Regions from separate parts of the Cupriavidus basilensis genome, predicted to be linked through region 3. Evidence: predicted binding sites of a transcription regulator. Region 3 holds the regulator's gene; each other region holds the start of a gene.
What was found. The regulator sigma-54, encoded in region 3, starts transcription at its own class of promoters, with help from an activator protein. The targets are predictions, from matches to a motif close to TGGCANGNAANCTGCTTT.
Positions count from the first base shown of each region.

Region 1: a site for sigma-54 is predicted at 8,750-8,767, ahead of F7R26_RS34340 (collagen-like triple helix repeat-containing protein). Genes of this name have one in related genera too.
Region 2: a site for sigma-54 is predicted at 5,433-5,450, ahead of F7R26_RS28650 (ammonium transporter). Genes of this name have one in related genera too.

Region 1 is NZ_CP062804.1:3,006,257-3,016,454, forward strand. It holds gene F7R26_RS34300 (type II secretion system F family protein) at 1-731, opposite strand, end outside; gene F7R26_RS34305 (CpaF family protein) at 724-2,040, opposite strand; gene F7R26_RS34310 (AAA family ATPase) at 2,042-3,259, opposite strand; gene F7R26_RS34315 (type II and III secretion system protein family protein) at 3,298-4,659, opposite strand; gene cpaB (Flp pilus assembly protein CpaB) at 4,757-5,722, opposite strand; gene F7R26_RS34325 (TadE/TadG family type IV pilus assembly protein) at 5,819-6,283, opposite strand; gene F7R26_RS34330 (A24 family peptidase) at 6,363-6,863, opposite strand; gene F7R26_RS34335 (Flp family type IVb pilin) at 6,871-7,053, opposite strand; gene F7R26_RS34340 (collagen-like triple helix repeat-containing protein) at 7,420-8,595, opposite strand; gene F7R26_RS34345 (hypothetical protein) at 9,110-9,292, opposite strand; gene F7R26_RS34350 (collagen-like triple helix repeat-containing protein) at 9,291-10,198, shown strand, end outside.
Region 2 is NZ_CP062804.1:1,745,523-1,755,720, forward strand. It holds gene F7R26_RS28620 (class I adenylate-forming enzyme family protein) at 71-1,813, shown strand; gene F7R26_RS28625 (acid phosphatase) at 1,951-2,808, shown strand; gene F7R26_RS28630 (SDR family oxidoreductase) at 2,824-3,582, opposite strand; gene F7R26_RS28635 (CreA family protein) at 3,651-4,157, opposite strand; gene F7R26_RS28640 (acyl-CoA thioesterase) at 4,174-4,659, opposite strand; gene F7R26_RS28645 (HU family DNA-binding protein) at 4,852-5,121, opposite strand; gene F7R26_RS28650 (ammonium transporter) at 5,730-6,932, shown strand; gene F7R26_RS28655 (mechanosensitive ion channel family protein) at 7,169-7,999, shown strand; gene F7R26_RS28660 (Bcr/CflA family multidrug efflux MFS transporter) at 8,073-9,293, opposite strand; gene F7R26_RS28665 (hypothetical protein) at 9,681-10,198, shown strand, end outside.
Region 3 is NZ_CP062803.1:508,212-518,409, reverse strand. It holds gene F7R26_RS02335 (monovalent cation:proton antiporter family protein) at 1-296, opposite strand, end outside; gene F7R26_RS02330 (KpsF/GutQ family sugar-phosphate isomerase) at 447-1,430, shown strand; gene lptC (LPS export ABC transporter periplasmic protein LptC) at 1,448-2,074, shown strand; gene lptA (lipopolysaccharide transport periplasmic protein LptA) at 2,129-2,773, shown strand; gene lptB (LPS export ABC transporter ATP-binding protein) at 2,798-3,583, shown strand; gene F7R26_RS02310 (RNA polymerase factor sigma-54) at 3,719-5,194, shown strand; gene hpf (ribosome hibernation-promoting factor, HPF/YfiA family) at 5,244-5,594, shown strand; gene ptsN (PTS IIA-like nitrogen regulatory protein PtsN) at 5,977-6,432, shown strand; gene hprK (HPr(Ser) kinase/phosphatase) at 6,468-7,439, shown strand; gene F7R26_RS02290 (PsiF family protein) at 7,628-7,951, shown strand; gene rapZ (RNase adapter RapZ) at 8,071-8,988, shown strand; gene F7R26_RS02280 (LON peptidase substrate-binding domain-containing protein) at 9,055-9,732, shown strand; gene mutY (A/G-specific adenine glycosylase) at 9,739-10,198, opposite strand, start outside.

The sequences.
Region 1 (10,198 bases), on a different replicon from region 3:
AGCGCATGCAGCTCCTGTTGCGCTTGCTGGCGGTCTCGCATGAAGGCGGCGGTACGCTCCATGACAATATCCGCACGCCCGCCATAGCGCACCGCGAGACGTAGCACGGAAGACAGCAGCATCAGTTCGTCAACCTGGTAGATCCGCGCGACCTGCAAGACCGCCTGATCCAGTTCCTTGCCTGCGCGCTGCAAGTGGATGGCCTGTACCAGACACTGGCGCAATGGCGCCTCGGTATTCCCAATGGCAGCCTGAAAGGCCGAAGGCACGCTGCTGCCGATGCTCATCATCCGGACTACCGCATCGAGGAACGACGGCAACTGCTGGCGAAGTCTCTGCCCGGTACGACGGGCTCGGTTCCAGAGCATGAAATAGAGGATGGCCACCCCGGTCGACAGCGCGGCCAATGCAGCCAGCCAGCCGCCCATGGCAACGCCCACGATCCCTAAGCCGATGATGGAACCACCCCACAGCGCATAAGTACGCCGTGTCGGTGCCAGGTCCGCACGGCGCAGGAAATCCGCCCACTTGCGCCGCAGGTCATGCTGCTTCCTGCCGGCTTGCGGCTCCGGCGTAGCCGCATAGCGTGCCTTGACCTGCTCGGTCTGCGCTTGCAGGAACGCACGCGCGCTCTCTTCGTGCGCGCGCGCCTTGGCGCTGGACAGCAGCAGCAGGCCCAGTCCCAGCAAAACGAGAGCGGCCGCCGCAACGACCAGCGCCGCGCTAGACATCGAAGCGGTCGTCCAGGCCAAAGTTGGTCGGGCGCATGCGCGCCAGCTTGGGCGAATGCGGCAAGATGCCAAGCGAGAGCCAGCGGTCTACCTCATTGCCGTCGGGGCCGACGAACGGCTCGTGGCGGAACAGCTCCTGGGTCGAGATGATGTTGTCGCCCAGGCCAGTGACTTCCGTGATCGAGAGGATGCGGCGCTTGCCGTTGGAGAGCCGGCCGATCTGCACGATAAAGTCGATGGCATTGGCAATCTGACGGCGCAGGCTGGCCTCGCTGCCCTGGAAGCCGGCAAAGCCGGCCAGCATCTCCAGGCGGTACAGGCATTCGCGCGGGCTGCTCGAGTGGATGGTGCCCATGGAGCCATCGTGCCCCGTGCTCATGGCCTGCAGCATTTCCAGCACCTCGCCACCGCGCACCTCGCCCACGATGATGCGGTCGGGCCGCATCCGCAGGCTGTTGCGCAGCAGGTCGCGGATCGACACCACGCCCGTGCCTTCGAAGCCGCCAGGGCGGCTCTCCAGCCGCACCACGTGCGGATGGTTGAGCGCCAGTTCCGCCGTGTCCTCGATGGTGATCACGCGCTCGCCGTCGGGCACATAGGTGGCCAGCGCATTGAGCAGCGACGTCTTGCCCGAGCTGGTGCCGCCGCTGACAAGGATATTGCAGCGGGCCTTGACGGCAGCTTCGAGCAGTTCGTTGACCTCGGGGCTCATGGTGCCCAGGCCTTGCAGGTCCGCGGGCGTCAGCGGGTCCTTGCGGAACTTGCGGATCGACACCACCGGGCCGGCCAGCGCCAGCGGGGGAATCACCACGTTGATGCGCCCGCCATCCGGCAGGCGTGCGTCGACCATGGGGTTGGATTCATCCAGCCGCCGCCCGATCGGGGCCAGGATGCGCCGCACGATGCGCAGCAGATGCCCGCTATCGGCAAAGCGCACGGGAATACGCTCCAGCACGCCATGCCGGGAGACGTAGACGTCCAGGTGCCCGTTGACCAGGATGTCTTCCACCGCCGGGTCGTTGAGCAGGTCCTCGATCGGGCCGAAGCCCGCCAGCTCCTTGGTCAGCGCCTCGGCGATCTGATGCAGCTCGGCCTCGTTGATGGGGATGCGGCGCAGCCGCGTGAAGCTCTCCAGCTCCAGGTCGACAAAGCGGTTGATCGCGGTGCGCGACCAGCGGCCGAACTCCGCGCCCAGCTCCTCGATGCGGGTGAGCAGATGCTCATGGGCCGCTTCCTTGATGTTCTGGAATTCCTGCGAAGCAGGAAAAGGCGCGGCGGAGTTATCGGAGAATTCGATGGCTTGCGACATGTCAGTTCCCAGCCCGCTCAGCGCGTATCACGCGCATGGCGCGTAGCGCTTCGGGCAGTTTTTCTTTTACCCGGCCCAGCAAGCCAGCTTCGCTTGCAGTGCCGGCACGGTATCCCAGCCGATCCACCAACTGGCCAATGGCACGGACATAGGGATCGGCGGGGCTGTCATCGGCCAGCACCACGCCACGGTTGAGCGCCAGCACCAGCGGCTCGCGCCGGTCGGGCAAGGTGCCCACCGATGGCGCCTCCAGGCGCTGCGCGATCTGCTGGGCATCCACGCCCAGGCGCGCCTCGAAACGCGAAACCAGCAAGTGCAGGTCCTCGCGCTCCACCTCGCGCTTCTTCAACTCCTGGAGCAACTCCGCGGCCGAGACGATGGCGCCGACGCTCTGGTCCACCACCAACACCACCATGTCGGCGGCCTTGACCAGATGCGCCATGAAGTCGACATTGCTAAAGCCGCCCAGGTCCACCACCTGCAGGTCAAAAAAGGCGCGCAGGCGATTCAGCAGCCCAAGCGCCTCCATGAACGAGATATCCCGCATCTCCGCCAGGGTGGCCGGCAGCGGCAACACGGCCACGCCATTGCCGTGGCGCGCCAGCGCGGTCTGCACGAAGACCTGGTCGAAGCGCCGCAGGTTGCGTACGCCTTCGACAAAGTGAAAACCCGGGCTGATGTTCATGTACAACGAGCCGTCGCGCGACGGCAGCCCCAGGTCCATCAACAGCACTTCGCCATGGCTGCGCTTGCGCACCGCCGCCGCGAGGTTGGTAGCCAGCGTTGTGGCACCCACGCCCACGCGCGCGCCAAGCACCGCCACGACCTTGCCCCGGCGCGCCGGCTCGGCGTGGCCGCGCACCGCAAGCAGCCTGCGCACGATCTCGATCGCGCCAGCCGGCGGCGCGGTCATGTCGATGAAATCTTTGGCGCCAGCCCGCAGCGCCGCCAGCATGATGTCCGGCTCGCCCGCGTTGCCCACCGCCACCAGCGCCAGCCCCGGGTACAGCTTCGTCACGTGCTCAGCCAGCCGGCTTGATGCCAGCGCCTGCTCCCGCGAAAAATGCAGGAAAACCATGCCGGGGTTGACGGTGGCGATCTGCTCCACGAAGGCATCCTGCGGGCCAGCCTCGACAACCAGCCGGCCCAGGTTGCCAAGCGCGTTGGCCAGCCATTGGCGCGGCTCCGGCTGTGCGGTATTGAACAGGAAGAAGTCCATCTGACCCTGCCTTGCGCCGTCATCCTGCTTGCCCAATGTCATTTGGAAAACCCTGGCAGCGTCGGATCGACATATTCGCCAAGCACGAACCGGCCCCACACATCGGGGTTGCCACTGGTGCGCCCATCCTCGCTGACCGCGGCCACGGCCGCCGCGCCCTTGGCGAGCGGGCGCACCAGGCGCGGCGTGACCACGATCATCAGCTCGCGGTCTTCCTGGTTGAAGTTCAGGTTGCGAAAGAAGGTGCCGATGATCGGCAGGTCGCCGAGCAAAGGCACCTTGTTGACGTTGCTGACCGTGGTACGGCTGACCAGCCCGCCAATCACAAAGCTCTCGCCATCGCCGAGTTCCACCGTGGTGTCAGCGCGGCGGGTCACGATGGCAGGCACCATGGCACCGTTGATCGATATGCCGCGCGACGGATCGAGATCGCTGGCTTCAGGCGCCACCTTCAAGGCAATGCGATCCTTGGCTAGCACGGTGGGCGTCACGGTCAGGCCAATGCCGAAGGGCTTGAACTGGATGGTGGTCGTGCCGAGTGCCTGCGGCACCGGGATCGGGATCTCCCCGCCGGCAAGAAAGCTCGCGCTCTGCCCGGACAGCGCCACCAGGCTCGGCTCGGCCAGCACCCGCGCCATGCCATTGCTCTCCAGCAGGCTCAGGTTGGCAAAGATCCCGTGCGACAGTGACGCCGCGACAAGATTGAAGGCACTGCTCATCGGCGAGCTGATGTCGGCACTGAACGAACCCGGCGCGGAGTCGGTTCGCGGTGTGAAGGTAAACTTGTTCAGCGACGACGGGGAGAACGTGCCGAAGGCGAAGCCGCCGTTGTTCCGGTAGAAATTGAACCCCACCTCCTTGAGCACGGTCTTGCTGACCTCGACCACCTTCACGTCGACCTGCACCGTGCTGCTGACCGGGATCGTGGAGCGATCGATCACCACACCGCCCTTGCCTTCGGCCGTAGCGGTGGCCGAGCGCGCCACCAGCTGCGCGCGCAGCGATGCCTGCGCATCACGCGCCTCGCCGCTGATCAATGCGCCCCCGCCCGATACCGCCACGGCGGGATCGCCGGACTCGCCTCGCGTCGCATCCACCTGCACGCGGTAGGTTTGCGCGGCTTCGCCACTTGGCCAAACCATCAGCTCGGTAGCGCCCGGCTTCTTGGCCACCACCAGCACGCCGTTGGCACCCGAGCCGCTCTTTAGCAGCAACGCATCCGCCACGGCAGGATTGCCGATCGCCACGCGTTCGAGTGGCTTGTTCAGACGTAGCTCACGCTGGCTACCCACCACCAGCTTCAGATCACGCACGCCGCCGTCGGCCTGCTGCGCCCACGCCGCAGGGACGGTGCAGCAGACGGCCAGGATGGTGGCGGCCCCGGCAAGAATGGATTTCATCAATCGACTATCCAGAAGTAACACTGAAAACACCAATCCAAATGCAATCCGGCGGGCGTGCACGAGGCATGCTTCAACCACGACGGCGTTGCTGGTTTCATTCGATCTCGCGCTTGCCGCCGCGGATCATCTCAACACTGTTTTGCGCGACGCTGCTCGCGCCATGGGCGCGCTGCGCGATGGCTGAGGGTGCCGGGACCGGCGATGGCGCTGCCTTGGCGGGAAGCGCGTCACCCCGTGCCCCGCCTGCGATCCCTGATAGTGCAACGCCTGCCATTGCGCGATCGGATGGCGCCAGCACTGCGGCTGGCGCCCCCCCTTTTGCCTGCGCCTTTGCCTGCATGACCGGGGCAGGATCCTCAAACAAGCCTTCGGTGGGAACATCCGGATCATCGGGATTGCGCAGGGCCAGCAACAGGCGCCCGGTTTGCTGTGCGATAGCCAGCTTGCCGACGTTGGCCACCGGTACCGCCAGCACGGCGGTCTTCGCGCCTTCGCGGCGCGCCATCATTTGCTCGGGCGCCGGCTTGACGGCTTCATTGACCGTCCCGGCGCCATAGGCCAGCACGCGCAGGCGCGCGAGCAGCATGCGCGCCTGGCTGCCTGCGATCTCCTGGCCATCGCGGCGGAACACCGCGAACACATCGACAAAGTCGCCCGGCTGCACCTGGTTGCCAACGCCAATCACCTCATCAACCGCAACCGCCACCGCGCGCTCGCCCTCTTTGACCTGTGTGGCAAGGCCCGCCAGCAGTTGGCTTTCCAGTACCGGCACATTCGCGCCGATGCCAACCAGCGGCACCTGGCCAGCCACGCGGGCCACCTCGGTGTAGGCACCCGCCGGATTGATGGGCAATTGCTCTACCTTGAGCGCATCGACGGGGACTGGCTTGCCGGCTTCAATCGGCTTCACCGTGACCACCACCGGATAAGACTGCGTGCTTCCCGCCACGGGCTCTGCTGGTTTCGCCGGCGTACGTGCCACGCGCCACGCGAGCAACGCCAGCAACGCGGCAAGGACGAGCAGCGCGATGGCAAGCACGCGGATCTGTTTGCTGGTCATGCTAAATCTCTGGTTTGGATACTCTGGTTCGAATAGCTGAAATCTGGCTTAGGCACATGTCGACAAACGGCGCCCGCTCGTGGCGTGGGCAGATTCTCATGTGTCAGGCGCCAGCTGCACCGTTGCGCTGCCAGTCAGCGTTGTGGGAATGGGTACCCCAGGAATGACCGGCAAGATCGCGCTTGAGGGAAGGTTCAGCGTCACCCTGACGCAGACCGAGCCGCTCGGGTTGGCGCAGGAAACAGTTTGCGCAATATTAGCGGTGGAAATGACGCTGCTGATGGAGGCAGGCAGCACAGCCAGAGCTGTCGTCGAAGCCGCACTCACCCGCAGGGCCTGCGTGGCAGCCGCGTTATTGGCTGATGCCCCGCTGGGATAACGCAGGGCTGCACGCGCGCCTTCTTCCGCGGCAAGCGTCAGCGTCTGCTGCAAGGCCAGCACGATGCCGAAATAGACAATGCCGATCACGACGGCCAGAAACACCGGCAGCACGATGGCAAATTCAAGCGCAGCCGTTCCGGACGAGCGCGTCCGCACGGCGTGGTTTCCCCGCAATGGCATACTTCACCCGGTTATCTTTTACTTTTTGCGCCGACCGGTGGCGCGGGCGACAGGCGGTTGGCTAACAGCCCGTCGCCCGCTACCTTCCCAAAATCATCCAGACCAGCAAGCCGATCGCAAGGTACGCGGCGTACGGAATACCGCGCTCCTCCGCTGTATGGCGAGCCGCACTGGGGACGCTCATGCCGACTCCTCGGTGCAGCAAGCTTGCGAAATGGTCTCGCCATACAGCCCAGACCGTGCCGGCTTGCATGCGCACCAGCAATGCATGCGCAAGCGCCAGCAGGCTGCCGACGACCCATACCGTCACCAACCCCATTGGGCCGGTGAACAAACCCGCTATCGCGAAGAACTTGACGTCACCCGCACCCATGCGCCCCAGCGCATAGACCGGCAACATGACCAGCAAGCCAATCGCAAACCCAAATACGCGCGAAGCCAGTCCCGGCTCAGGAATATGCCCGAACAGCAGCATCAGGCAGACAGCCACCAGGGTGGCTGCCAGCACGGCATTGGGTACTTTCCGATAAGCTAGGTCGGTCCAGATGGTTACCGCGCAGAAGAGTGCGGCAATTGCCACCACTCTGTCAGGCGGCAGGAAGGAGCGCGAGGATCCTTGCTCCGAGGTTGGAAAAGCTCGTCGAAAGGTTGTTACCAAGTGCGGTGGCACCAACAATCATGCCCATCGCAATCAAGCCTGCAATTAACCCGTACTCGATTGCAGTTGCTCCTTGTTCGTCCCGAAGAAAGCGTGCCAAAGCGTTTTTCATGATGTCACTCCGTTTTTGATTTATTTCATCACACAGCGTCCGCTTACCCCTCCGACACCGCCTCGCTCTTGTGGCCAGGCTAGTACCGAGCAGTAACGCTGGTGAAGAATTTATAGATCAAAGCCATGTATCAACCATACCCCCCCTTGGAGTTATAGTTGTCTCAGCATAGTGGCTGACGTCCGTTTGAAAACAGTGTCTTTTTAAAGAGCAAACGTTCTAATCGCGTCAAGTACCACACCCGTTCGGGTGAGCCATGTGGCGCGGTGTGATGTAAAAGGATGCGCAGCCGCGGGGTAAGGACGACTGCGCACCGTAAAGACTTATTCGACTTATTCGACGTACTCGACGTATTCAGATCAACAATCAACGAGCCAGGCCGCCGAGCAGATTGGTCAGCGCCGGCGTGTTCGGCGTGCTCGATGTCGTCGAAGCCGCGCCCGCTGCGGCGTTGCGCGCGCCGCTCAGCACACCCGTCACCGGTGCCAGCAAACCGGCCAGGGGCCCCAGTGCGCCGGCAGTGCCCGTGCCCGCGGAAGCGCCGCCCGTCACGCCGGCAAGCAAGCCGGTCACGGGTGCCAGCACGCCTGCAGTGCCTGCGCCCGTGCCCGAGCTGGAACCGCCCGCAATGCCGCCCAGGGGCAGGTTGTTGAGCAGCCCGCCAAGCGGATTGCCGCCGGTGCCGTTGCCGTGCACCAGCACGCCGGTCCCCGCGACGGTCTTGCCGGCTTCGGTCACGACACCGCCGAGGCTGGAGACCAACGGGGCCTGGGCATTGGTCAGCAAGCTGCCGCCGCTGGCCACGGAGTTGCCAAGGGTTGCCAGCAGCTTGTCCAGCGGCGCGCCAAGGCCGGTGGCGCCGCCAACCGTTTGGGCAACGGTGGTGACCTGCGTGGTCAGCGGCACGATCACCTTGCTCACGCTGCCCGTGACCTGCGCCACGGGGCCGGTCGAGAGCGCCTCGCCGAGCTTGCCGCCGGCCATCGTCACCGCGCCGCCAACCTGATTGACCAGGCCACCCACGGGCGTGGTCACCGCGCCTAGCGGCGCCAGTTGCCCGGTGCCGAGGCTGCTCACGAGATCGCCCGCGCTCGATACCGTGACGCCGGCTTTCTGCACCACGTTGCCCGTGCTGGACACGGTGATGCCAAGCGGATCGGTAACTGCGCCCATCTTGCCAAGGCCGTCGCGCACACCCACGCCTAGCGCACCGACCGTGTTACCCGCGTTTACGACTACGCCGCCGAGCGCGTTGCGCGTGGCGTCCGGCAGGAGCGGCACTTGCGCAGCCTGGATCTGCTTGCCGATATCGCTCACCGCATTGCCCGCTGCCACCACCGTATTGCCCACGCCTTCCGTGACCTTGGCGGTAGGCGTGGTGTCGGGCGTCGCAGCCGGCGTGTTCGGAGGGGGCGTGGTCGGCGTGACTGCGCTGGGGCTGGCGCCGCTGCCGGAGCCGCCTGAGGAGCAACCTGCCAGCAGCAACAGTGCGGCCGCGCAGGCGAGGGTCACGGATGACATCGGGGCGAAATGCGCTTTCATGGGATCTCCTGGTCTTCCTCGCGGAAGGTTCTCCTTTGGAACTGCAATCGAATTGGCTCTTGGACGATGCATGCGAAGCCTTGAGCGCGGATCGCAATACGACTAGGGCGTTTGCTCCGCGCCGCGCTGTGCGCCGCGCTTGTCGGGAGTCAATACCGCAAGCTGCGTGCCACCCGCATGGCACGCTGTCGGCACGGCAGTCCATCCACCCTGGCACCGCGGCGCAAACCGTTGTTTGACGCGGGATGGCGAGCATGAGCTAGTCACGCGTCACGTTGCACAACAAGGCCGCCCCGTGCCGCGCGGCGTGTTACGTGCTACGTAACGTGTTCCCCCCTAGATGTTCCCGACGCGCAGCCGCGCACGCACTGTCTGCCCAAACGTTGCCGACACGCTTGGCATGCGGCCGCGGCACAGGGAACAGGGCCGCGTTGTTCCGTATGGGCGCCACGGCGTTACGTAACGCGTAACACCGAAACACCGCACAGCGCGCGCATGTCTGGTCCTTTCCCGGCTATGTCTCATCCTCTTCAAACCCAAGCGTGGCAAGGCTTGGCGCGTTTTTATCCGGCGTCCGCCCGCGCGCCGGCGGCATGCGGGCACGCACTGGCACACCCTTTGCGCAATGCAGTGACAACACGGCATGCGCCACGCGCTCCGTGATTTCACGACGGGAAGAAAAAAAGGAAAAGGTCATGCGGACTCAACAGATTCTCATCACGGCATTGCTCGGCTCGCTGTTGGCACTCGGCGGTTGCGCCAGCGGTGGCGGCACAACGTCCATGGATACCGGCAGTGGTGCGGGCACCAGCAATGGCGGCGGTACCAGCGCAGGCACCACCGGCGGCACCGGTACCGGTGGGGGCACCAACGCCGGCACGGGTGGTGGCAGCAACGGCGGCAACAACGGTGGCAACAATGGCGGGAACAACGGTGGCAATAACGGTGGCAATAACGGCGGTAACAATGGCGGCAATAACGGTGGCAACACGGCCGCGCTGACGCCGACCAGCAAGATCGTCAATCAGGCGGGTGGCATCGTGACCTCGGCCGGCAACGTGGTGAGCGATCTCGGCACGCAGATCAAGAACACCAACCTGCCGATTCTCTCGACCCAATCCAAGGATGGCCTGGGCGGCGTGGTCGGCTCACTCGGCGCCGCGGTCAGCACGCTTGGCAACGGCGTGCAAAACGGCCTGGGCAACATCCCTAACGCCACCAACCCGCTGGGCACCACGGTGGCTAGCACCGGCGGCGCGGTCAGCCAGGTGGGCAATGCCGTGACCAATGCCGGCGCGCTCGTCAGTGGCCTGGGCAGCGGTCCGCTGTCGCCCCTGGCAGCCGTCACCACGCCGGTGGGCTCACTGGTTTCGCAACTCGGCACCGCGGTCAATGGCGCGGGCGCCCAGCTCGGCACGGCCCTCTCGACCGGCCCCGTGGAGCAACTCACCGGCGGCGTCAGCAAGCTCATCGTGCCGCTCACCTCGCAACTCACCAGCACCACGCAGACGCTCGGCGCTGCCACCGGCCTGGGTGCTCCGGTCAACAACCTGCTGGCGACGCTTGGCGGCGGCCTGGCCACGGCGGGCAACACGATCAAGCA
Region 2 (10,198 bases), on a different replicon from region 3:
CACGCGGGCAAGCTTGCGCGCCGGCATGCCAGAGCGTTGCCCATCCTGCCATGCAGTCAGGGAGGCACCGATGTCGAACAACCCGCAATCCGCTACGACCTGGCCAGCAATCAGCCTGGCCGAGGCCCACGCCCGCCTTACCGCACCCGGCGCCCCGTTCGAAACCGAAACGCGCGTGATCCGGGGCATCACCACCGTCGTCTGGAAAAACGCGCCGCCTACGCTGCGCGACCTGTTCCTGCAAGCCCGCACGTTGGGCGACAAGACCTTCGTCGTCTATGAGGACGAGCGTGTCTCGTACGATGCGTTCGCCCGCGCCGCGCTCACCATCGCGCATGCGCTGATCCGAGATGGCGTGACCAAGGGCGACCGCGTGGCGCTGGCCATGCGCAACCTGCCGGAATGGCCGGCCGTCTTCTACGGCGCCTTGCTGACAGGCGCCATTGTCACGCCGCTCAACGCCTGGTGGACCGGGGCGGAACTGGAGTACGGCCTGGCCGACTCCGGCAGCAAGATCGCCATCGTTGACGATGAACGGCTGGGCCGCATCATCGAGCACCTGCCAGGCTGCCCCGCGCTGGAGAAAATCTACGTCAGCCGCGCCGATGCGCCAGCCAGCGACACGCGCATCAGCCGGCTGGAGAGCCTGATCGGCACGCCGGACCAATGGGCATCGCTGCCCGAACTGCCGGTACCCGATGTGGCCATCGACGCCGACGACGACGCCACCATCTTCTATACGTCAGGTACCACCGGCAAGCCCAAGGGCGCGCTCGGCACCCACCGCAACGCCACCAATGTGGCCGTGGCCGCCGGGTTCAGCCCGATGCGCAATTGCCTGCGCCGCGGCGAAGCGATTCCTGCGCCCGATCCGGCCGCACCGCAAAAAGGCATGCTGCTGTCGGTGCCGTTCTTCCACGTTACCGGTTGCATGGCGGTGCTCAACGGCGCGCTGGCCAGCGGCACCAAGATCGTGTTGATGCGGCGCTGGGATGCCGTGCGTGCCATGGGCCTGATCGAGCGCGAGCGTTGCACGGCGGCCGGCGGCGTGCCCACCATCGCCTGGCAGATCATCGAGCACCCGGAGCGCGAGCGCTTCGACCTGTCGTCGCTGGAAAACGTCAACTACGGTGGCGCCCCCGCTTCGGCCGAACTGGTGCGCCGCATCAAGGAAGTGTTCCCGCATTCGGCCCCCGGCATTGGCTGGGGCATGACCGAGACCTCGGCCACCTTCACCAGCCACAGTGCAGAGGAGTATGTGGCGCGCCCCGAAAGCGGCGGCCCGGCCTTGCCCATCGGCGAGATGAAAGTGGTGGATGGGCGTGGACGCAGCTTGCCCACCGGCGAGACCGGCGAACTCATGGTGCGCGGCGCCAATGTGGTACGCGGCTACTGGAACAAGCCAGAAGCCACCGCGCAGACATTCATCGACGGCTGGCTCAAGACCGGCGACATCGCGCGGCTGGACGAGGAGGGCTTTGTCTATATCGTCGACCGCATGAAGGACATGCTGATCCGCGGCGGCGAAAACATCTACAGCATCGAGGTGGAAAGCGCGCTGTACGATCACCCCGCCATCATGGATGCGGCACTGGTCGGCATCCCCCACCGCACGCTGGGCGAAGAGCCCGCGGCCGTGGTCAGCCTGAAGCCCGGCGCACAAGCCACCGAGGCGGAGTTGCAGGCGTTCGTGGGCGAGCGGCTGGCGGCCTTCAAGGTGCCGGTGCGGATCGTGTTCTGTCCCGACATGCTGCCGCGCAATGCCAACGGCAAGATCCTGAAGTCGACACTGCGCAAGATGTTCGAAGCCTGAACCTGCACGCTGGACAAGGTCAGGGTCCCCCAGGCGGCCGTGAGCGGGAACACGGCCGCTTGCTTACCGGTACCACGCCTGTCCGACGGCGATGACGGGCACAAGCAACAGATAACAGATAACAGATGCGGATGCGGATGCCAGCAAACTCACTCACCAGACCTTTACCGCCCTGCGCCAACCGGCTCGCGGGCTTGTCCGTGCTGGGCACTGCCTTGCTCCTCGCGGGCTGTGCCGGCCAGGGCCAGGGCAGCGCCGCTGCGCCGGTGCCGGAAATACGGCCTGGCATTCTCGCCGGCTACCTGCCGGCGGATGCAAGGCCCGATAGCCTGGCCCTGGTGCCACCGCCGCCTGCGCCCGGCTCCGCGGCGCAAGCCCTGGACGACGAGATCGCACGCGGCAACCAGGCCCTGCGAGGCACGGCACGCTATCGCCAGGCAGCAATCGATGCCAACCTGAAATTCCCGCAGGCCGCTGGCGTTTTCTCATGCGCGCTGGATGCGCCGATATCGCAGGAACAAACACCCAGGCTCTACCTGCTGCTGCGCCGGACCCTGGCCGATGCCGGACTATCGACGTACGGCGCGAAAGACAAGTTTGCGCGCGCCCGGCCGTTCGTGGTCAACCAGCAGCCGAGTTGCACGCCCGCCGAGGAGGCCATGCTTTCCAAGGACGGCTCCTACCCTTCGGGGCATAACGCCATCGGCTGGGCGTGGGCGTTGATCCTGGCGGAAATCGCGCCGCAACAGTCCAATGTGATCCTGGCGCGCGGGCTGGCCTATGGGCAAAGCCGGCTGGTCTGCAATGTGCATTGGCAAAGCGATGCGACGCAGGGCCGCATCATGGGCGCAGCTACCGTGGCGCGGCTGCATGCAGACCCCACCTTCCTCGCGGATCTTGCTGCAGCCAAAGCGGAGGTTGCGCAAGCCCGTGCCAACGGGCTGCGGCCGGCCGGCGACTGCCGCGCCGAAAGCGAGGCACTGGCGATCAAGTAGCGGGAGACGCCAGGTTCAGCCGCGCCCGACGAAGGGCATCTTGGTGGCCATCACGGTCATGAACTGCACATTGGCATCCAGCGGCAGGTTGGCCATGTGCACCACCGAGCTGGCCACGTGCGCCACGTCCATCAGCGGCTCCGGCGCGATCTCGCCGTTGGCCTGAGGCACGCCGCGCGCCATGCGCGAAGCCATATCGGTGGCGGCGTTGCCGATATCGATCTGCCCGCAGGCGATGTCAAAGGCGCGGCCATCCAGCGAGAGGCTCTTGGTCAGCCCGGTAATGGCGTGCTTGGTGGCCGTGTACGGCACCGTGTTGGGACGCGGCGAGTGCGCCGAGATCGAGCCGTTGTTGATGATGCGGCCGCCGCGCGGGCTCTGCGACTTCATCAGCGCGAAGGCCGCGCGCGAGCATAGGAACACGCCTGTCAGGTTGGTGTCCAGCACCGCCTTCCATTGCGCCACGGAGAGCTCATCGATCGACACCGCCGGCGCATTGATGCCGGCGTTGTTGAACAGCACGTCGAGCCGGCCGAAATGCTCGCGAACCTGGGCGAAGAGCCGCTCCACCGAATCCGGATCGCTGACGTCGCATTGCACCGCCAGCGCCGTATGGCCCTCGGCCCTGGCTTGCGCGGCCAGCGCCTCGAGCGGCTCGGCGGTACGCCCGGCAAACACCACCCGATAGCCTGCCGCCAGCAGCGCCTGTGCCACCGCCTTGCCGATGCCGCGGGCCGCGCCCGTTACCAGCGCAACCTTGCCTTGCTCACTCATGCTGTCTTCTCCGGACTGGATTGTTGAATGGATCGTGGATCGTGGATCGTGGATCAGGGAACGGATGCCTACTTGACCGGAATCGGCGTGGCGGCCGCCACCGGCACGGCGGTCACACTATTCTGCGGGCTGCCGGATACGATGCGGTCCGAGTAGGTCAGGTAGACCAGGGTATTGCGCTTGCGGTCGACCGTGCGCACCACGTGCAGGGTCTTGAACAGGATCGACATGCGCTCGGAGAACACATTGTCCTGCTGGCGCAGCGGGCCCCTGAACGTGATCGGCCCTACCTGGCGGCAGGCGATGGAGCTTTCCGGCGGGTCTTCGGCCATGCCCAGCGAGCCCTTGATGCCTCCGGTGCGGGCGCGCGACACGTAGCAGGTCACGCCTTCGACCTGCGGATCGTCATAGGCTTCGATCACGACTTTGTCGGAGCCGGTCACGCGGAAATTGGTGCTCACGCTGCCGATCTCCTCGGCATGCGCGGCCGGCGCCAGCAGCGCAAGCGCAGCCAGAAGGCCGGTCAGGGGCCACCGCGGCCCACGGGAAACGTATTGGGAACGCCCGGATTGCATGGCCGTGCCCCCCACCTCAGGACACCGTGCCGGTGATTTCATCGTGTCGTTTTTCCATTTCCTGGCGCAGCTGGCGGCGCAGCTGGGCTGCGGCAAAGCGCTGGCGCTCGACTTCGTCGCGGGGCACCAGCGGCGGCACTTCGGCGGGCGCACCGTTGTCGTCCACAGCGACCATGGTGAAGTAGCAGCTGTTGGTATGGCGAACCAGCTTGCTGCGGATATTTTCCGTGATCACCTTGATGCCGATTTCCATGGAGCTGCGGCCGGTGAAATTGACTGCCGCCAGGAACGTCACCAACTCACCCACGTGGATGGGCTGGCGAAACACGACCTGGTCGACCGACAGCGTGACCACGTAGCGCCCGGCATAGCGGCTGGCACAGGCGTAGGCGACCATGTCGAGGTACTTGAGGATGGTGCCGCCGTGCACATTGCCGGAGAAATTGGCCATGTCCGGCGTCATCAGCACGGTCATGGAAAGCTGGTGGGACAGGTCATTCATGATGAAAATCCGGAGTCTGGAAGCGGCCGGGCCGACCCGCGGTGCAGGTCGAAAGGCTGGCGCCGACGATCGGCAGTTTAACCCGGAACGATCGTCCTGCCCTGCCCCCCGAGAACGTCGAAATGCACCCGGGCACCAATAAAAAAGCGGCCCAACGGGCCGCCTTCCTGTTTGCGCCTGGGCGCGGACTACTTATTTCTTCTTGTTCACAGCGTCCTTGAACCCTTGGCCGGCAGAGAACTTGACCGTCTTGGCGGCCGTCTCGCCAGTACGCGGATTGCGTCCGGTACGTGCGGCGCGCTTGCCGGAGCTGAAGCTGCCGAAGCCCACCAGCGTTACCGAATCACCCTTGGCAACCGCCTTCTTAATGTTGTCCAGAGCGGCATTCAGCGCGCGCTCTGCTGCAGCATTGCTCAGTTCCGCGTCAGCGGCGATGGCAGATACCAGTTCACCTTTATTCATGGCTGATTTCCCTTGTTGGTCGTCTTGATCGGAGTGTCTGCCACGCGGCAAATTACCGATCGGCGCAGTCTAATCCGCGCTTTACGCATTGGGCAATCCCCAGTGGCACCAATGCAACGAAAAAAGCCGCAAATCCTTGAGTCAAGCGCCTTTGCGGGGAATTTACCCCCCTTCTCCGCGCTTTCAAATGCGACCAGCAAGGTTAATGGTCATTCGAACGCCCGTACGTGATGACAGGCATCGCTTGACAAGATCAGGCCAGCGCGGTGTGCGCATTGCTGCCACCGAAACCGCCCGGACGGCTTGGTCGGCGGCATGGCAATGGCTTTGGATGCACGCGCCTCTCAATCCATATTGGTGCATGTAAACCGTGGGTGCACGCCCCAAATAGGGGCATCGCCTCATTTTGGCGCAGCCTCCATCTGCCGGTCACCCCCGGCGCATGTTAACCGGCTTCGCGTTACGGCTTCTCGATCCGTGCGCCGCCGCCTTCGAGCGCGACAAATCGGTGCAAATTCCACCAACACGGTGCAGATTCCGGCTTGCGGCGCCCCAGACTGGTACGCTTTTTGCGTGCGTGTGCTCCCATTTTGCGCATAGAGGATTGTATGGACAAATGGAAGAGCGGCACCGATGCCCTGTTCATCTTGCTAGGGGCGATCATGGTGCTAGCCATGCACGCTGGCTTTGCGTTCCTGGAGCTGGGCACGGTGCGCAAGAAGAACCAGGTCAACGCACTGGTCAAGATACTGGTGGATTTTGCGGTTTCCACGATCGCCTATTTCTTTATCGGCTACACCGTGGCCTATGGGGTTGAGTTCTTCACCAGCGCCCATGCACTGGCGGAAAGAAGCGGCTATGAGCTGGTGAAATTCTTTTTCCTGGCAACGTTTGCCGCCGCCATACCAGCGATTATTTCTGGCGGCATTGCCGAGCGCTCGCGCTTCAACCCGCAACTGGTGGCCACCTTCGTGCTGGTGGGCCTGGTCTACCCCTTCTTCGAGGGCATTGCCTGGAACAACCGCTTTGGCGTGCAGGACTGGATCGCCTCGGTCGCCGGCGCGCCGTTCCACGACTTCGCCGGCTCCGTCGTGGTCCACGCCATGGGCGGCTGGATCGCGCTTCCCGCCATCTTGTTGCTGGGCGCGCGCCGCGGCCGCTACCAGAAAGACGGCCGCATCAGCGCGCACCCGCCCTCGAACATCCCGTTCCTGGCACTGGGCGCATGGGTGCTGGCGGTAGGCTGGTTTGGTTTCAATGTCATGAGCGCGCAAACCGTCGACAAGATCAGCGGGCTGGTGGCCATCAACTCCCTGATGGCCATGGCCGGCGGCACGCTTGCCGCCTGGGCGGCCGGCCGCAACGACCCCGGCTTTGCCTACAACGGCCCGCTGGCCGGGCTGGTGGCGGTCTGCGCCGGCTCCGACCTGATGCACCCGCTGGGCGCCCTGGTCACCGGCGCCATCGCCGGCGCGCTGTTCGTCTACCTGTTCACGCTGGCCCAGAACAAATGGCATATCGACGATGTGCTGGGCGTCTGGCCGCTGCACGGGCTATGCGGCGCGTGGGGCGGCATTGCCGCCGGCATCTTCGGCAGCCAGGCGCTCGGTGGCATCGGCGGCGTTTCGCTCGGCGCGCAGTGCCTCGGCACCCTCCTTGGCATCGCGATCGCCCTGGTGGGCGGCACCGTGGTCTACGGCACGCTCAAGAAGGTCGTGGGCATCCGGCTTGACGCTGAATCGGAATACAACGGCGCAGACCTGTCGCTGCATCGCATCTCCGCCACGCCGGAACGCGAAACCAACTGGTAAGGCACGGCGGCGCAAAGGGGATTCACGCCCTTGCGCCACCCCGACCCCACGCTCCCACGACCCATGGCCGCGAGTGGCGCGCTGCGCCCTGCGCGGCCATTTTGTGCTTGAACTTCCGCTCGCCGCGTAGCAATAATGCGTTGCCTGCCTTCGCGCTCCGCCCCCGACGCGTCCGGGCATCCGCTGCATGATGTTCGTTGCCTGTGTACCTGCCGAGCCAGCAAGGGAGAAACGCGATGGATGCTACAACGCTGCAGAAGTATCAGGATGTCGTCGTCGCCTATGCGACGGAAGTCGGGTTCAAGGTTCTCGCTGCCCTGGTCTTCTGGGTGGTTGGCCGGTGGCTGATCCACGTCGTGGTGCGCATGGTGCAGGGGTCCCTGACCAAGCAGAAGGTCGACCCGACCTTGCTGCGCTATGTCGGCTCCATCGTCACGGTGACCCTGAATATCGTGCTGATCATCGGGATCCTGGGTTACTTCGGCATCCAGACCACCAGCTTTGCCGCGCTGATCGCGGCGGCCGGCATCGCCATCGGCATGGCGTGGTCCGGGCTGATGTCCAACTTCGCGGCAGGCGCCTTCCTGGTGGTGCTGCGGCCCTTCAAGGTCGGGGATTTCGTCACGGTAGGCGGGATCACCGGGACCGTCAGGGAGATCGGCTTGTTTGCCACCACGCTGGACACGCCAGACAATGTCCTGACCGTGGTCGGCAACAACAAGATTTTTGCAGACACAATCCAGAACTTCAGCGCCAACCCGTACCGCCGGGTCGAGCTAAAGGCCCAGCTGGCCGGCAGCACCGACGTGGCGGCTGCCGCCACCCTGCTCAAGGCGCGGCTGGCCGCGCTGCCCAACGTTCTGGCCGAGCCGCCGCCTGATGTCGAGATTCTCGAGTTCACCCTGGTGGGGCCGGTGCTCGCGGTGCGTCCGTACTGCCATACCGACCATTACTGGCAGGTGTATTTCGATAGCAACCGGGTGATCCGCGAGAGCTTTGGCGAGGCCGGCTTCGCCGCCCCGATGCCAGCCCAACTGGTGGTGCTGCAAAACAGCGCAGCCGCTTAACCGTGTATCGATGGGATGGCGCGGCCACGCTGAGCCAGGCCGCCCCGCTATCGTGGCACCACCTGCACCCGGATCATTCGGTGCCGTGCACCGTCGCGCCTGAGCGGCCAAAGGCCCGCATCAGCACGGCGCCGGTGCCGCAAACGCCCATGACCACTGCCAGCGGCAGCGCGCTGCCATCCCGCCAGAAGCTGACGGCCGCGCCGGCCAGGGTGCCCAGGGAGAATTGCAGCGTGCCCATCAATGCGGACGCGGTGCCGGCACGATGGCCTTGCTGGGCCATGGCCAGTGCCGAGGCATTCGGCAGGATGCAGCCGAGGCTGGCGATAAACACAAAGAAGCCCGTCAGCAGCACCGGCAGCGGCGCCAGGCCGGCGAGCACGGCCGCAGCCAGGGCAAGGCCGGCCAGGCACGGTGCAAGCAGCGCGCCGCGCAGGACGTGGTCCAGCGTGCGGTTGCGCACCAGGCGCGCGTTGAGCTGCGACATGCCGATCAGGCCCAATGCGTTGGCGCCAAACACGAAGCCGTAATGGGAGGGATCGATGCCATGCAACTCGATCAGCACGAACGGCGACCCCGCGATGTATGCGAACATGCCCGCCTGCGCGCAGCCGGCCGACAGCGAATAGCCGACGAAACCCCGATCTCGCAGCAACTCGCCGTAGTTCGAGAGCACGCGGCCCAGGCGCAAAGGCATGGCGCTGGCGTGGTCGAGCGATTCTTCCATGTAGCGGTGGACCACCCACAGGATCAGCAGGCTTGCGCCGCACAGCAACCAGAAGATGGCGCGCCAGCCGAATGCCGCCAGCACGGCGCCCCCGATGATGGGCGCCAGGATCGGCGCCAGCCCCATCACCAGCATCAGCGAGGAGAAGGCGCGCGCGGACTCATGGGCCTCCAGCCGGTCCCGAATGACAGCGCGTGCCATCACCATGCCTGCACAGCCGCCCAGGGCCTGCAAGAAACGCCACAGCATCAGCGCATCGACGTCACGCGCGAGCGCGCACCCGGCCGCGGCCAACGCATAGGCCAGAAGGCCGGCATACAACGGCGGCTTGCGGCCAAAGCGGTCGCTGATCGGGCCATAGAATGCCTGCCCCACCGCCAATCCGACCAGGAACGTCCCCAGCGTGAGCTGCACGCGGCCGATATCGACCCCGAGATCCCCGGCCAGCGCCGGGAAACTCGGCAGGTACATGTCAATGGAAAGCGGCGCCAGCGCGGTAAGCGAAGCGCATACCAGGAGCCAAAGCGGAAAGCGCCCGGATTGCGGGGCGCGGGTGGAGCGGGTCATCGAAACTTCCTGAGGAACAACTAGGCGGCCGGGATGGCCACCGGCGCCCAATGCGTCAGACTGGCTAACGGCGCAGCGGCACGGGAGCGGCCAAAGGCGTAATTGTTGCATAGCGTAACAAGCCGCGCACTCGGCATGCCGCGCGGCGATGATGCAGGCGCACGTCCGACCGGGCGCGCGCAACTGTGATGACAGGCCTGACGGTACCGCGGCATTGCGGCGATTCGGGCCTCGCTTCGCCGCGAAGTGGAGGAGTGCGTGGCTTTCAACGGCAGCGACGCCAAGGGTACAATGCCAGCCTGTCGGCCGCCCGAGGCGGACGATCACGCAGCCCGACGCACCGCGGGAGCCCACCCGATGGTGCGGTTCCCGGCAACGTTTTCCTGCATGAGAACAAGATACAAACTGCTTTCTGTCTGTTTTGCCCTGGCCGCCGGCGCGGCTAGTTTGCCGTGGGCGCAGCGTGCCCATGCGGCACCAGCCCCAGCCAGGGCCGCTGCCTCCGCGCCTGCCCCCGTGGTGGTGGACGAGGCCGATGCCCTGGCGCAAATGCTCAAGGGCGCTGCCACGGGCCAGAACACCGGCGCGGCGGGCGTGCCTGAATTGCTGCGCAATACCGCCCGCCCCGACAACATATTGTCGCGCGCTTGCCGCCAGCTCAACGATGCCCTGCCCATCGAGATCGATGGCGAGACACGCTTGCGCCGCTGCCAGTCGGTCCCTGGCAAACATATCCTGTTCCAGCTGGAGCTGACCAAGTACCGGGGCCCCATGCTGGACCTCGCCAGCTTCGAGCTCAGCTACGCCGCGCCGCTGCAGCGCAATATCTGCGCGAACCGGGACGTTGAAATCCTGACCAAGCTGGGCATCAGCATGATGTTCCGCTACATGACGCGCAACGAGCG
Region 3 (10,198 bases):
GCCAGGAGCGACAGCACCACCTGCGAGCCGCCCAGGCCGAACACCTGCCGTTTCATCGCCTTGAGCTTGCCCAGGCTAAACTCCAGGCCGATCGAGAACATCAAGAAGACCACGCCGAACTCGGCCAGGTATTTGGTTTGCGCGGTGTCGCTGGCCAGGCCGAGCGCGTGCGGCCCGATCAGGATGCCCACGACCAGGTACCCCAGCATCGGCGGCAACTGCAACATGCGAAACGCGACCACGCCAAACACGGCGGCGGCGAGCAGGACAAGGGTAAGGTCCAGCGGAGAGTGCATCGACAGGGTCAGGTACGCCGCGCCGGGCACCGGGCCGGCCCGGTGCGGGCGGCCCTGCCGGCGGATTACGGCAAGCGCGATGGCCGCCCTCGCTGCCCGATCCCAGGAACAGCCCAAGCGCCATCGCATTCGTTGGTATACTTCGTCGCCATGATAGCTAATTTCAATGCGGATCGAGCACTTAGGCTCGCTCGCGAAACCCTCCAGATCGAAGCCGACGCCGTTGCTGCCCTCGCGGGCCGCCTGGACGACGGATTTGCGCAGGCCGTGCAACTGACGCTCAATTGCAGCGGGCGCGTCGTCGTCTCCGGCATCGGCAAGTCGGGCCATATCGGCCGCAAGGTCGCGGCCACGCTGGCCTCGACCGGCACGCCCGCGTTCTTCGTGCATCCGGCCGAAGCCAGCCACGGCGACCTGGGCATGGTCACGCGCGACGATGTGCTGATCGCTTTTTCCAACTCCGGAGAGACCGCCGAGTTGCTTTCGATCGTCCCGATCGTCAAGCGCATCGGTGCCAAGCTCATCTCCGTGACCGGCAACCCCGCATCCACGCTGGCCAAGCTGGCCGACGCGCACCTCAATGCCGGCGTGGAAAAAGAAGCCTGCCCGCTCAACCTGGCCCCGACCGCCAGCACCACCGCCGCACTGGCGATGGGCGACGCGCTCGCGGTGGCGGTGCTGGATGCCCGCGGCTTCGGCGAGGAAGACTTTGCCCGCTCGCATCCGGGCGGCGCGCTCGGGCGCAAGCTGCTGACCCACGTGCGCGACGTCATGCGCAGCGGCAACGCGGTGCCCAAGGTGCGCGAGAGCACGCCGCTGGCACAGGCCCTGATGGAAATCACCCGCAAAGGCATGGCAATGACCGCGGTGGTGGACCCGGACGACCGCCTGATCGGTGTCTTCACCGATGGCGACCTGCGCCGCTTGCTCGAAACCCCGCGCGACTGGAAGACCGTACCCATCAGCGAAGTCATGCACCGCACGCCGCATACCGTCGGGCCGGACCAGCTGGCCGTGGAAGCCGTGCAGGTCATGGAGGCGAACCGCATCAACCAGATGCTGGTGGTCGACGCAGAGCGGCGCCTGGTCGGCGCGCTCCACATCCACGACCTGACCCGCGCCAAGGTCATCTGAGGCCAGAGCCCATGCCTATGCGGGAAATCCTGTCCTCCCTGAGCCGGCTTGCCATGCGAGCCCTGCCCCTGCTGCTGATGGCACTGGTGGCGGGCAGCACCTTCTGGCTGGTGCAGGTCAACTCCCCGAAAGAAGCGGACACCGGGCCGGTAGGCAAGAAGCATGAACCGGATTACTACATGATCCGTTTTTCCGCGACCGAGCTTGCCGAGGACGGCAACACCAAGCTGCGCTTCACCGGCGACAAGATGATCCACTTCGAGGACGACCAGACCTACGACGTGACGCGCCCGGCCATGCGTTCCTACGAAATCGACCGTCCGCCCGTCACCGGCCACTCCGATCGCGGCACGATGAACGCGGAAGGCTCGGTCATCGACCTGTTCGGCAATGCCTTCATCGTGCGCGCCCAGGGCCCCGACCCCGCCAAGGACCCACAGATGACGGCCGCCTCGGAGTACTTCCAGGTGCTGGTGAACGATGACATCGTCAAGACCGACAAGGCTGTCAAGCTGACCCGCGGCCCGTCGGTGATGACCGCAAACGGCCTGGTCTTCAACAATGTCACTCGCGAAGTACAATTGCTGGGTAACGTACGCGGCACCATCATCACGGGACCGCCGCCGGCGAGTCCCGCAAAGTAGCCCAGAAGCCGCCCGCGGGCACCAGCCGCCCGCGTCAACCGCCATCACGCCAACATGAATCCATTCCCGACGACTTCGTCCTGTCTGCGCCGCAGCACGGCCGCTTTGCTGACGCTGGCCGCCGTCCTTGGCCTCACGCTGGCCGCGCCCGCCAGCGCCGAAAAGGCCGACCGCGATAAGCCGCTGGTCCTGGAGGCCGACAATGCCAGCTACGATGACGTCAAGCAGGTCTATGTCCTGACCGGCAACGTAGTGCTGACCAAGGGCACCATGGTGCTCAAATCCGACGCGGCCGAAGTCCGTACCGATCCTGAGGGCTACCAGTACGCGGTCGCGACCTCCAAGGGCGCAAAGCAAGCCTATATCCGCCAGAAGCGCGACAACGTCGACGAGTACATCGACGGCTGGGGCGACCGCATCGAGTATGACGGCAAGCAGGAGTTGTCCAAGCTGATCGGGCGCGCCCGCATGGCCCGCCTTGCCGGTGCAAAGCTGGTCGACGAGATCCGCGGCGCGGTGATCACCTATGACAGCCGCAACGAGTTCTACACGGCCAGCGGCGGCGCCGAGAACGCGACCGCGGGCAGCCCGTCGGGCCGCGTGCGCGCCGTGCTGTCGCCGCGCCAGGAGCAGCCCGCCAGCGGTGCCGCAGCCAGTCCGCTGCCGCTCAAGCCGGCGACCGCCCCCGTCAACCCCTGACCCACGGATTCTGACTTCACCTTCATGACCGCTACCCAAACCGCACCGTCCCAGCCCGCCACCCTGAAGGACAGCAGCACGCTGGTCGTGCGCCACCTGAAGAAGCGCTACGGCTCGCGCACCGTGGTCAAGGACGTGTCGCTCGATGTGAAAAGCGGCGAGGTGGTTGGCTTGCTGGGCCCCAACGGCGCGGGCAAGACCACGTCGTTCTACATGATCGTGGGGCTGGTGGCGCTGGACGAGGGCGATATCGTGCTCGACGACAAGCACATCAGCGGCCTGGCCATCCATGAGCGCGCGCGCATGGGCCTGTCCTACCTGCCGCAGGAAGCCTCCGTGTTCCGCAAGCTCAATGTGCAGGAGAACATCCGCGCTGTGCTGGAGCTGCAGCTCAACGATGGAAAACCCCTGGGCAAGGCAGAGATCGAGCGCCGGCTGGACACCCTGCTGGACGACCTGCAGATTGCCCATCTGCGCGACAACCCGGCGCTATCGCTGTCCGGCGGCGAACGCCGCCGCGTGGAAATCGCCCGCGCGCTGGCCTCCGCGCCGCGCTTCATCTTGCTCGACGAGCCCTTCGCCGGTGTCGACCCGATCGCGGTGGGCGAAATCCAGCGCATCGTCAGCTTCCTCAAGGCACGCAATATCGGCGTGCTGATCACCGACCACAACGTGCGCGAGACTTTGGGCATCTGCGACCACGCCTACATCATCAGCGAAGGCGCGGTGCTGGCGTCCGGGCAGCCTGAAGACATCATCGCCAACGAGTCGGTGCGCAAGGTCTACCTGGGCGAGAACTTCCGCATGTAAGGGCGCGCGGCGCCTGCCGCGCATCGCCCCCCGGGCGGCTTCAGTGTCGCCTTTTATCCTTCAAACGATCATAGCGACACCAGCGATAGCAATTTCCGTTCCACCAGTACGGAAGTTGGGCATAAAATAGGTCGCATGAAACCGTCGCTACAGCTCCGCCTCTCGCAGCATCTCGCGCTTACGCCGCAACTCCAGCAGTCGATCCGGCTGCTGCAACTGTCCACGCTTGAACTGCAGCAGGAAGTGGAACAGGCGCTGACCGAGAACCCCTTGCTCGAGCGCGAGAACGACTGGCTGGACAGCCCGCTGCGCGTATCTTCGGACGGCTCGGTGAACCTGCAGAGCGCGCCAGCGCCGGCACCCGCCGATGGCCAGGGCACCAGCGAGAACCGCCCCGATGGCGCCCCCGAGGCCGACGACAGCTACTCCGACAGCAATGAGGACTACGGCAGCGACTGGAGCCTGGACGACTTCGCCCGCCGCCCGCAAGGCGAAGACGACGAAAAAACCCCGATGCAGCTGCGCGACGCCGAGCCCACGCTGCGTGAACACCTCATGGAGCAGCTGGCGCCGCTCAAGATTTCCCTGCGCGACAAAGGGCTGGCTATCTTCCTGGTCGAATCCCTGGACGATGACGGCTACCTGAGCACCACGCTCGAGGAAATCTGCAGCGAGCTGCCGGAGGAGCTCGAGTTCGAGGTCGACGAGATCCAGGCTGTGCTCACGCTGCTGCAGAGCTTCGATCCGCCGGGCGTCGGGGCGCGCAATGCCGCCGAGTGCCTGGCGCTGCAATTGCGCAGGCTCAAGCATCCGCAGCGCGAACTGGCGCTGAGCATCGTCACCAACCACCTCGAGCTGCTGGCGGTGCGCGATTACACGCGCCTGAAAAAAGCGCTGCAAGTCGACGAGCCGGAACTCAAGGCAGCACATGAACTGATCCGCTCGCTCGCGCCCTACCCCGGCCATGCCTACAGCCGGCCAGAAGCGGACTTCGTGGTGCCCGATGTTTTTGTTCGAAAGTTGAGCGGCGGATGGATCGCCCACCTCAACCCGGATGTGATGCCACGGCTACGCATCAACGACATGTACGCGCAGATTTTGCGCGGTGCAAAAGGCGATGCGGGCGCGGCCGGACTGCAGCAAAAGCTGCAGGAAGCACGTTGGTTGATCAAGAATATCCAGCAAAGGTTCGATACGATATTGCGCGTCGCACAAGCCATTGTCGAACGTCAAAAGAACTTCTTCACCCACGGTGAAATTGCGATGCGCCCCTTGGTTTTGCGGGAGATTGCCGATACACTGGGTTTACACGAGTCCACCATCTCTCGGGTGACTACCAATAAATACATGGCAACGCCGATGGGGACTTTCGAGCTGAAGTATTTTTTCGGCTCTCACGTATCCACAGAAACCGGCGGCGCGGCCTCATCAACGGCAATCCGTGCGTTGATCAAGCAATTGATAGGAGCCGAAGACGCTAGGAACCCCTTGTCCGACAGCCGGATTGCCGAATTGCTCGGCGAGCAAGGCTTTGTGGTAGCACGGCGTACCGTTGCCAAGTACCGCGAAGCGCTCAAGATTCCCGCGGTCAATCTCCGTAAGACTTTGTAGCCGAGCTGCATCGCCTGCCTGATGCAGCTCTTTCAGAAGGAGAAACGCTATGAACTTCAAGATCAGTGGACACCACTTGGACATCACGCCGCCTCTGCGTGAGTACGTGGAAACGAAACTGGAGCGTATCGTCAGGCATTTCGATCAAGTCATTGGCGTAAGTGTGCTGCTCTCTGTCGACAATACAAAAGAAAAGGACCGGCGGCAGTACGCGGAAATCAATCTACATCTCAAGGGCAAGGACATCTTTGTCGAAGCGCATCATGAAGACCTGTATGCCGCTATCGACGCACTGGTCGACAAGCTCGACCGGCAGGTGATTCGCCACAAGGATCGCGTGCAGAGCCACGACCGTGAAGCGGTCAAGTACCAGATGGCCGCATCGCAGATGCAGCAATGACCGTGCCTGGCGGCCCACATACCGGGCCGTCGGTGTCAGTCCCTTGAAAAACGGAATCAAGCCGCGCCCAGAGCGCGGCTTTTTCGTTGCAGCCCACCCGATCGGGTCACGCAGGGGATTCCGCAACGCATATGTAGCAGTGTATGCTGTGCAATACATGGTTGACTGGCCTAGCCATTCCGGTGCATGCAGCACCGCTTGAGCGCATCGGCTATTGCAATGCACAAAGCGGAAGCGGGCCTGCTCTATAATGGCCAGACGCCCGACACCGGCATGGGGGACACCCGGTGGAAATCTCGGGCCTTGGTTTTTATCCTCTTTCCGCCCGGCGGGACGCCTCCTGGCCCCGGGCCTGCTTACTAGAAAACCCTGCGCATTCCACATGAATCGTTTGGCTAAATTGCTGCCACCCGGCAACATCAACCTCGACGTCAGCGTCACCAGCAAGAAGCGCGTGTTCGAACAGGCCGGGCTCCTCTTCGAGAACAACCATGGCGTAGCGCGCGCGACCGTGACCGACAACCTGTTTGCCCGCGAGTCGCTCGGGTCCACAGGCCTGGGCGCGGGGGTTGCGATCCCCCACGGCCGCATCAAGGGACTGAAGCAGCCACTGGCCGCCTTCATGCGCCTGGCCGAACCGATCCCCTTCGAGTCGCCCGACGGCAAACCGGTCGCGCTGCTGATCTTCCTGCTGGTGCCCGAACAGGCCACCCAGCAGCATCTGGAAATCCTCTCCGAGATCGCCCAGCTGCTGTCCGACCGCGAGATGCGCGAAGGACTGGCTACCTTGCCCACCCCCGACGACGTGCACCAGCTGCTGACGCAATGGCACCCATGATCCGGCACTGAAAGCCCGTCCCTGAAAGCACCCGAATGGAACTCACTGGCGTCACCTCGCAGTCGATCTTCGACGACAACGCAGCCGATATCAAACTCTCCTGGGTAGCGGGACTGGAGGGCGCGGACCGGGCCTTCGATGTCGAGTTTGCACGTGAAGCCACGTCCGCGGCCGATCTCGTCGGCCACTTGAACCTGATCCACCCGAACCGGATCCAGGTGCTGGGCAAGCCCGAAATCACGTATTACCAGCGCCTCGATGACGAGATGCGCAAGCGCCAGATGGGCGAGCTGATCCTGCTGGAGCCGCCGTTCCTGGTGATCGCAGACGGCATGGAGCCGCCGCCCGACCTGGAACTGCGCTGCACGCGCTCGTCCACCCCGCTGTTCACCACGCCGGTGTCTTCGGCCGCGGTGATTGATCACCTGCGCCTCTATCTGTCGCGCATTTCCGCGCCGCGCGTGACCATGCACGGCGTGTTCCTCGACATCCTCGGCATGGGCGTGCTGGTGATGGGCGAGTCCGGCCTGGGCAAGAGCGAGCTCGGCCTGGAACTGATCTCGCGCGGACATGGGCTGGTGGCGGACGATGCCGTCGATTTCGTACGCCTCGGGCCGGACTTCATCGAGGGCCGCTGCCCGCCGCTGCTGCAGAACCTGCTGGAAGTGCGCGGCCTGGGCCTGCTCGACATCAAGACCATCTTTGGCGAGACTGCGGTGCGCCGCAAGATGAAGCTCAAGCTGGTGGTGCAGCTGGTACGCCGCAACGATGGCGAATTCGAGCGCCTGCCGCTGGACTCCCAGTATCTCGACGTGCTCGGCCTGCCCATCCACATGGTCAAGATCCAGGTGGCGGCCGGCCGAAATCTCGCCGTGCTGGTCGAGGCCGCCGTGCGCAACACCATCCTGCGCCTGCGCGGCATCGACACGCTGCGCGACTTCATGGACCGCCAGCGCGCCGCGATGCAGGCCGATGTCGCATCGCGGGGCCAGGGCCGGCTGCTCTAGGTTTGGCAGGTCCACGCCGTGCGACCACGACGGGGCCGTTTTCAATTGCTTACATCCGGCCGCGCTTCGGTGGTCAACGCGATGGGGACACAGGCCGTTTTGTGCAGTAATGGGCATTGGGCCCATCCCCGAGTTGCCGAGCCGACAGGCCAGCAGCCATGAAGTTTTCCACAGCCAGGAGAGCAAGCATGAAAAAATTGATCGCGATGTGCGTGCTGGTAGCCCCGCTTTTTGCCACCGGCGCCTTCGCCCAGAATGCACCGGCCGCAGCACCCGCGGCACCGGCGGCAGCCAACACCCAGCAGGACAAGATGAAGGCTTGCAACACGCAGGCCACCGGCAAGAAGGGCGACGAGCGCAAGGCCTTCATGAGCGATTGCCTGTCCAACAAGCCCGCAGCCGCACCCGCCAAGAACAGCCAGCAGGAAAAGATGAAGACCTGCAACGCCCAGGCCACCGGCAAGAAAGGCGATGAGCGCAAGGCCTTCATGAGCGACTGCTTGTCCAAGTAAGCTACCGGCATCATTTGCGGCGCGGACGTGTAAAAATGGCGAACCTCTTCGGTTCGCCATTTTTACTGGCACGGCGCCGTCATGACGGCGTCATCACCTGATGTTATGCTTGTCGTGCTATGCGCATCATACTTATCACCGGGATCTCCGGCTCCGGCAAATCCGTTGCCTTGAACGTACTGGAAGACGCGGGCTACTACTGCGTCGACAACCTGCCGGCGCAGTTTATTCCGGAGTTGGCCCAGTACCTGGCGGCGCAGGGCTACACCCATCTGGGCGTCGCCACCGATATCCGTAGCCGCGAGTCGCTGGACGAGCTGCCCGGCACGCTTCGCGACCTCGCGGCCGAACACCAGGTCCGGGTGGTCTTCCTGACCGCCAATACCGATGCGCTGGTGCAGCGCTATTCCGAGACGAGGCGGCGGCATCCGCTGTCGATGCGCGCAGCCATGGCTGGCCTCTCGGCCAATCCCAAGAACGAGAATCTCGCCGACAGTACCGCCGAGGCCGCATTCAACGACACCTCGCTGATCGAGGCCATCGAGATGGAGCGCGAGCTCCTGAGCCCGCTGGCGGAGGCTGCGCACCGCATCGACACCAGCAATGTGCGCACCAATACATTGCGCGCGTGGATCAAGGAATTCGTGCGCGGCGATGACCTCAAGCTCACGCTGCTGTTCGAGTCGTTCGGCTTCAAGCACGGCGTGCCCAGCGATGCCGACCTGGTGTTCGACGTGCGCTCGCTGCCCAACCCCTACTACGACCTGGCGCTGCGCCCGCTGACCGGCCGCGACGAGCCCGTGATCGATTTCCTGCAAAGCCAGCCGATGGTGCTGGCCATGGCCGAGGACATACGCGCCTACGTGGAAAAGTGGCTGCCAAGTTTCATCGCCGACAATCGCAGTTACCTGACCGTCGCGATTGGTTGCACTGGCGGGCAGCATCGCTCCGTGTACATCGCGGAAAGACTTGCCAACTATTTTCGCGCCCATGGTAATGTGCTGGTGAGACACCGCGAGCTCGCACCGGGCGGCTAAACGCCGCACCGTCAGGTTTCGTGGTCAGGCTCGGCAATCCTCGCCCGAAACCTTTGCTGGCTCAGCATGTCCTCACCCGCCACGCCCGGCTCATCCGCATCGTTCGCCGCCCCGCACAGCACCTCGGCGGGGCCTACGCTGGATAGCCTGCCGCTGTTTCCGCTGCATACCGTACTCTTTCCCGATGGGCTGCTGCCACTGCGCGTGTTCGAAGCGCGCTATGTGGACATGGTGCGCGCCTGCATGCGCGATCGCACCCCCTTCGGTGTCTGCCTGATCGCCAGCGGCAATGAGGTCGCCCGCCCGGACGAGCCCACCATGCCCGAGACGATCGGCTGCCTGGCCGACATCATCGACTGCAATATGGAGCAACTGGGCGTGCTGCTGATCAGCGCGCGCGGCCGCCAGCGCTTCCGCTTGCTGGGCCACAGCGTGAACCCGGACGGCTTGCTGGTCGGCCAGGCGGAGTTGCTGCCGCCCGACATCATCGACTGCAAGCTCGAACTGCTGGGCGAATGCCTGGCCGTGCTACGGCGTATCGTTGCCTCGCTCCATGCCGAGCACCCGGGCGAGCTGCCTTTCTGCGAGCCGTTCCTGTGGGATGACCCCAGCTGGGTGGCCAATCGGCTGTGCGAGTTCTTGCCGGTGCCGCTCAAGGCCAAGCAGATGCTGATGGCGCTGCCGGACGCGGGCATGCGGATCGAGATCGTGCATAAATACATGCGCCAGCACCACATCCTCTAAGCAACGTTAAAACAATCCGCCTTGGGCTTGCGCCTCCAGCAGCTTGCGCACCGGCGCGGGCGTGCCTACCGCATCCAGATCGTCCAGTGACAGCCAGCGTAGCGCGGGGCCATTGGCGGCATCGCGCGCGGTGAGGCCGGTGACGTCGACGCGAATGGCGCGGATCAGCAGGCGGAAGTGCGTGAAGACGTGGGTGAGTTCGCCGACCATATTGGCCGTGCTGGGATTGCCGAATTCGCGGGCGCGTTCCAGCGCGGCGTCTTCGGCCAGTTCCGCATCGAAGGGCACGGTGTCGACCGGCATTTCGGGCAGGCTCCACAGCCCGCCCCAGATGCCGCTGTCCGGGCGCAGTGCGAGCAGGACCTCGCGGCCGCGGCGCACCAGCAGCATCACGGTGCTGCGCTCGGGAATGGCGGCACGCGGCTTTGGCGTGGGCAGCACGCCGGTCAGCCCGTCGCGGCGCGCC